3 regions of the Rhizorhabdus phycosphaerae genome follow, and region 3 is predicted to be linked to each of the others. Evidence: riboswitches for the same ligand, from Rfam matches in the RefSeq annotation. Region 3 holds a riboswitch; each other region holds the start of a gene.
What was found. Region 3 has a riboswitch for cobalamin ahead of cobW (cobalamin biosynthesis protein CobW). Riboswitches for the same ligand answer to the same signal wherever they lie in the genome.
Positions count from the first base shown of each region.

Region 1: it holds a riboswitch for cobalamin, as region 3 does, so the genes downstream of both, cobO (cob(I)yrinic acid a,c-diamide adenosyltransferase) here and cobW (cobalamin biosynthesis protein CobW) in region 3, are expected to answer to the same signal.
Region 2: it holds a riboswitch for cobalamin, as region 3 does, so the genes downstream of both, G6P88_RS02335 (TonB-dependent receptor plug domain-containing protein) here and cobW (cobalamin biosynthesis protein CobW) in region 3, are expected to answer to the same signal.

Region 1 covers NZ_CP049107.1:495,850-498,045, forward strand. The annotation lists gene bluB (5,6-dimethylbenzimidazole synthase) at 1-294, opposite strand, end outside; gene cobO (cob(I)yrinic acid a,c-diamide adenosyltransferase) at 297-905, opposite strand; cobalamin riboswitch at 1,174-1,405, opposite strand; gene alaS (alanine--tRNA ligase) at 1,491-2,196, opposite strand, start outside.
Region 2 covers NZ_CP049107.1:492,938-495,133, forward strand. The annotation lists gene G6P88_RS02335 (TonB-dependent receptor plug domain-containing protein) at 1-1,170, opposite strand, end outside; cobalamin riboswitch at 1,298-1,491, opposite strand; gene G6P88_RS02340 (ABC transporter ATP-binding protein) at 1,521-2,196, opposite strand, start outside.
Region 3 covers NZ_CP049107.1:2,196,533-2,198,728, forward strand. The annotation lists gene G6P88_RS10050 (PepSY domain-containing protein) at 1-571, shown strand, start outside; cobalamin riboswitch at 683-913, shown strand; gene cobW (cobalamin biosynthesis protein CobW) at 1,147-2,193, shown strand; gene cobN (cobaltochelatase subunit CobN) at 2,193-2,196, shown strand, end outside.

The sequences.
Region 1 (2,196 bases), 1.7 Mb from region 3:
AAGCTTGAGCGCGGCATAGCGGGCCCGCAAGAGCGGGTCGCCATATCGACGCCCCGCTTTGGCGACCTCTTCATCGGCATGCTCGGCCAGCGCCGCCCGCACGCCTGCAGACCGGACGCGCACATAGCGCCAGGGCTGGGCATTGCCGACCGAGGGCGCCAGCTGGGCAAGGCGGAGAAGATCGGCGACCACCGGTTCGGGCAAAGGCGTGTCACGAAAATGCCGGACGTCGCGCCGCCAGCGCAGCAACAACTCCAACGCGTCGGGAAGCTCCGGCGGCCACGGCTCGGACATGGTCAATATTCGATGCCGGGCTGGGCGCGGACGTTCTGATCGCGAAAGGGGTGTTTGACCAGGGTCATGTCGGTGACAAGGTCCGCCATGTCGATCAGCGGCTGCGGCGCGTTCCGGCCCGTCACGATGACATGCGTCATTGGCGGCTTCGTCCGCAGCACCTCGATCACTTCCTCGACGGGCAGATACCCATAGCGCAGCACGATGTTCAGCTCGTCGGCGAGCACGAGCTTGTAGGTCGGATCGGCGATCATGCGCTTCACCTCATCCCAGCCAGCGCGCGCCACTTCGATGTCGCGGGAGCGATCCTGCGTATCCCAGGTGAAGCCCTCGCCCATCGGCTTGAATTCGACCAGTTCGGGAAACTGATCGAACACGACCTTCTCACCGCTGCCCATCGCGCCCTTCACGAACTGGATCACGCCGACTTTCATGCCGTGGCCGATCGCCCGGATGACCATGCCAAGGGCGGCGGAGGTCTTGCCCTTGCCGGTGCCCGTGTGGACGACGATCAGTCCTTTCTCGACGGTTTTGCCAGCGATCTTGCGCTCCTGGGCGGCCTGGAGCCGGACCATCTTCTCCTTATGCTCTTCGTCGGTACGGGCCTTCATGCGGCCTGCTCCCTTAGGGGACTGGGGTTTCTGGACGTCGAAGCGGATATCGCGGTGAAGGCTCGTTCGGGCATCATCTTTCCCCGGCGCCGTCGACGACAGGCGGGGCGCGCGGCCGCAGACGGTGGAATCCGCCCGTGCGACGACCGGCCGTCTTCCCCGGACAGGCGCCAGCGCCGACGGAAGAACCGGCCGCGCGGCCCCGGCCGCACTGCTTCGTCGCTCAAACGGAGAAAAAACCGTGCCGTGGCCATCCCCTGGACCAGGCAAGAGCGACCGAGCGCTGGCAGGTCTCCTGGCTCACGGGTCAGGGCATGATGTGCGGCCTTCCCAGACACCCATCGGGATCCAGTGGCCTGTGCCGCCCCGGTAGGGAAGGCACGCTGCACATCGCGCTCGCCGCTTACAGTTGCAGGGACAGCCTCGGATTCGGGAGCGTCAGCACCCTCACCGCGTTCCCATTTTAAGCCCTTTCGGGCACCGGCGCGATCTGGCGAGGCCGGAGAAATCCTCCGGTCTCTCGGATGTCATAAGAGAAGGCGGCGCGCCTGCCAAGCCGGCGCGTCGACGCTTACAGGCAGAAGCTCAGGCGGAGAGCTGCGCCAGCTGCGTCCGGACCGCCGCAATCGCATCGGCAGCTCGGGCACCGTCCGGCCCGCCGCCCTGTGCCATGTCCGGCCGCCCCCCGCCGCCCTGCCCGCCCAGCGCCGCGACGGCGGTCTTGACGAGATCGACTGCGCTGACACGGTCGACCAGATCGGAGGTCACACCGGCCGCGACGCTCGCGCGGCCCTCGTTGACCGCAACGATCATCGACACGCCCGAACCCAGGCTGGCCTTCGCCTCGTCGACGAGGCCGCGCAGGCCCTTCGGGTCGAGGCCTTCGACATGCTGCGCCAGGAAGGCCACGCCACCGATGCTTTCGGGACCGGCGGCCTCTGCCTTGCCGCCACCGCCGAGGGCCAGCGCCTTCTTGGCATCCGCCAGTTCGCGTTCGAGCCGGCGCCGCTCCTCGACCAGCGCCGCGATGCGGGCGGGTAGCTCGTCGGGCGACGTCTTGAGGGCGGCCGCTGCCTCCTTGAGCTTTTCGTCGCGCTGCGTGAACCATTGCCGCGCGCTTTCGGCGGTCAGCGCCTCGATACGGCGGACGCCGCTAGACACGGCGCTCTCGCCTACGATCTTGAACAGGGCGATGTCGCCCAGCGCGGAGACATGGGTGCCGCCGCACAGTTCCACCGAATAATTCTTGCCCGGCGCATCGGCTCCGAGCGTGCCCATCGACAGGACGCGG
Region 2 (2,196 bases), 1.7 Mb from region 3:
GGTGACCGGCTGCAGGCTGAGTTGTCCATATATGCCAGTGATCTCGCTCTTCCCGCGCACCGGCGCCGGCACTGGGGTCGACAGCGCTGCGGGCGGCGAGACGCTACGAAAGCGGGAGCGCTCGTTCTCAACCCCGACGAGGAGGATGTCCTGCTCGGTTATCGCGAAGCTGCCCTGATATTCGAACCGCTGGTTGCGCCCGGCGGCGTCGAAGGTCTTAGTCCGCTGATTGCGCGGGTCGTAATTGTCGCGGTCGGTATCAGTATAGCCATAAGCGAAGCGGTTGCGCAGGCGCTTGTCGAACATGTCGACGTTCAGCCCGGCATAGCCGACGAACTCCCGGTTCGTACCATAGGCCGGGTTGTCGGCACCGACGGCGTCGAACTCGTTCCGCCCGCGCGAATAATAGCCGCGCACATCGGCGCTGATGGTCTCGCTGATCTCCAGTTCGGCGCGTCCGGACAGGTTGCGATTGCGATAGCCGTCGCGTTCGCGGCCGCCGAAGGACGAGGCGAATGCCGAGATGCCGTCGGTCGTGAAGGCCTGCGCGCCGACCCGCCAGGTCAACCGACCCTGCTTGCCGCCGAGCGCCGCCCGGGCGCTCGCGGTCTCGCGCGATCCCGCCTCAAGGTCGAAGCTGCCTTCCAGCGGAGCCTTGGGAAGCGGGGTCACGATGTTGACGACACCACCAATTGCCTGGCTGCCCCACAGGATCGACTGCGGACCGCGCAGCACCTCGATCCGGGCGGCATCGCCGATGAGGAGATTGGAGAAGTTGAACCCACCCCCCGTGGACGAGGGATCGTTGAGCTTCACGCCATCGATCACGACGACGGTCTGGTCGCTTTCTGCGCCCCGAATGCGGAGCGACGTGGAGCTTCCGTATCCCCCGTTGCGGTGGATGCTCACGCCGGGCGTGCGCAGCAGCAACTCGCTGACGCCGATGTCCTGGTTGCGGTCGATCGCGGCCTTGTCGAGCAGCGTGATCGATTCCGGCACGCGGTCCAGGCTCAGCGGAAGCCGGGTCGCGGTAACCAGAATGGCTTCCGCATCGGTAGCGGGGTCCGGCGGCGGAGCCTCCTGGCCATCGTCAGCCAGAGCAGCCGAAGTCGCGGATGAGAGAAGCAGGCAGAATAAAGACAGTTGTTTCAGCACAAATGGGCACCCCATGACGAAGGGGCCGCGCCTGCTAGGGGTGTTCCGGCCATCAAGGCACGACACATCCCCGCGCGAGGCACGGTCCAGACATGTCGTCTCTCGGGTTTACCCCCGTCCGCCCGGCACACCCTGTCCGCGCGAAGGACGACCGCGACGGGCAGGTCTCCTGGCTTGCGGGTCAACGCCGTGTTCGCGCCGCCTTCTCAGGATCGATCGATCCCAATGGCATGTGGCACGATGGCTCGCCGCTCACAGTTGCAGGGGCAGCCGGGGTCTCGAACCCCGTTCCCTTTTCATCCCCGTCTCCGGGGAACCTGTCGCAAGCGGGTCGTTACCGCAGTGCAGCGGCGGGCGTCAATCGTCTATCCGCGGCCCAGGGCGATCACCGACTGCACCCCGTCTGCGTGGTCGAGATAGGCCTTGATTCCATAGACTTCCGACAGGTTTCTCGAGGTCATCACAGCATCGGGCGGCCCGTCGGCGACGACCCTTCCGCGATTCATCAACAACAACCGGCCGCAATGGCGGGCGGCCATCGTCAGGTCGTGGAGCACGACGACGACCAGCGCACCTTCCCGTGCCTCGCGTTCCAGAAGGGTCATCATGTCGATCTGATGCCCGGGGTCGAGCGCTGCGAGGGGTTCGTCGGCCAGCAATCCGCCCGCCCCTACCGCCAGCGCGCGCGCCATCATCACCCGGGCACGTTCGCCGCCGGAAAGTTCGGTCACCGTGCGCTGTGCGAGATGCACGACCTCGGTCCGCTGCATCGCCTCGTTCACCGCTTCGCGATCGAGTTCGCTCATCCGCGACAGCGGGCCGATATAGGGCAGCCTGCCAAGCGCGATCAGACGCTCGACGGTCAGCGGCCAGTGGAGATTCTGGCCCTGCGGGAGATAGGCGAGCTTGCGCGCCCGATCGCCCGGGGGAATATCTTCGATCCGGCGCCCGTCGGCCCTGACTTCGCCCGATACCGCCGGGAGCAGCCCGAGCATCCCCCGAACGAGCGTGGACTTGCCTGCGCCATTGGGGCCGATGATC
Region 3 (2,196 bases):
CGCCTCCACCAACCTCGCGGCGCTCGCCAGAATGGCGGAGGGCGCGCGTGAGTTGCGCTTCCTCACCATCGGCGGTCGGCCGACGATCCTGGCCGTCGATGCGGAGAATCGCGGCAGGGCGCTGGATGGCGTAACCGCGGCCCCGGTTCGTCACAGCCTGGAAGCGCTGACGAAACTGGCCAGACGATCTGTCAGAGAGGGCCAGCTGGTGGAAACGGCCTTGCTCACGCAATATGACCTCTACTGGTATGCGACGGGCGATCTGCGCCACGACGACCGGCCGCTGCCGGTGCTGCGGCTGGCCTTCGATGACCCTCAGGCAAGCTGGCTGTACATCGATCCCTCGACGGGCGTGCTGCTCGGCCACTCCATCCAGGGACGCCGCACCTATCGCTGGCTGTTCAGTGCCCTGCACAGCTTCGATCTGCCGATATTGCTCGAATATCGGCCGTTGCGAGATGGGCTGATGATCCTGCTGTCGATTGCGGGGCTGATCGTGTCGATCAGCGGCATTGTCGTAGGTTGGCGTCATCTGCGCAAGAAGCGGTCGTCCGAGCGGGGAAAGGTATGACGGAGGCCGTGCGGATCCGATCGCGGCGGGTTACCGATGGCGCGGTGCAATGAAGGATTGGCCTGCGCTTCGATTCCGATTATGCGCCATGTCGGGCCGATCGATTTTGTTCGGCTCATAGATCGCGCTGGTGCCCGAAAGGGCTTAAAATGGGAATGCGGTGCGGGAGCCAATCCCAAATCCGCAGCTGTCCCTGCAACTGTGAGCGGTGAGCGAGGTGCCATCGTCGGCCGACCTTCGGGTAGGCGGACAGTCACTGGGAAGGCCTTAGGGCCCCCGGGAAGGCCGTGCACCAAGCTGTGACCCGCGAGCCAGGAGACCTGCCAACGCACCGGTCGCTCTTGCCTTGATCCAGGGGATGGTCACGGCACGGTTTCTCTCCGTCTGAGCGACGAACGATGCGGCGGGTGCCGCACGGTTGCGTGACAACGGGTGCCTTTGGCGCCCGCCCGTCGTCGCGCGCCGGCCGTTCGGCAATCGAACGGTAAGCCCCGCCACCGCTGCTCAGGTGCCGGGAGAGTCCCGATGAAGGCCATTGCTGTCGATCCGTCCGCTGCCCGGCGGAGTGCTTGCGCATGAGCAGGATACCGACGACCGTCATCACCGGCTTCCTGGGGGCGGGAAAGACGACGCTGATCCGGCATCTCCTGGAGAATGCCAAAGGTCGCCGGCTCGCGCTGATCGTCAACGAATTTGGTGATGTCGGAGTCGACGGCGAACTGCTCCGCGGCTGCAACGAAGAGGCCTGTCCCGAGGACGACATCGTCGAGCTGGCCAATGGCTGCATCTGCTGCACCGTCGCCGACGATTTCCTGCCGACGATGCTGAAGCTGCTCGATCGCCCCAACCCGCCCGAGCATATCATCATCGAAACCTCCGGCCTGGCCCTGCCCAAGCCGCTGGTAAAGGCGTTCCAGTGGCCCGACATCCGCACCCGCGCGACCGTCGACGGCGTGCTCGCCGTGATCGACGCCGACGCGGTGTCGGCGGGACGCTTCGCGAGTGACGAGGCGGCCTTGGCGCTCGCCCGTGCCGCCGATCCGACACTCGACCATGACAGCCCGCTCGAAGAGCTGTTCGAGGACCAGCTCGCCTGTGCCGACCTGGTCATTCTCAACAAGGCCGACCTGGTCGACACTGGCAAGCTCGGCCAGATCGAAAACGATATTTCGGCAGATACGCGCAGCGGCGTGAAGGTCATCCGGGCCAGTCATGGCGCGGTCGATATCGGGGTTCTGCTGGGCCTGGTCGCTGGCGCCGAGGATGATCTCGACACCCGCCCGTCGCATCATGACGCCGACCCCGATCATGATCATGACGATTTCGACAGCTTCGTACTGAAGGGCGGCGATATCGATCGGATCGAGCCGCTCCTGGCCGCCATGTCCGAGATCATCGAGACGCATGACATATTGCGGATCAAGGGCCTTGTCTCGGTCGCCGGCAAGCCGGCCCGGATGGTCATCCAGGCGGTCGGCCCGCGCATCCAGCATCATTATGATCGAAGCTGGAAAGCCGAGGAGGTCCGTCAGTCACAGCTCGTCGTGATCGGTCAGAAAGGTATCGATCAGCCAGCGATAGAGGCAGCGTTGCTGGCATTGCTGAACGGCGCCAGCGCCTGATGC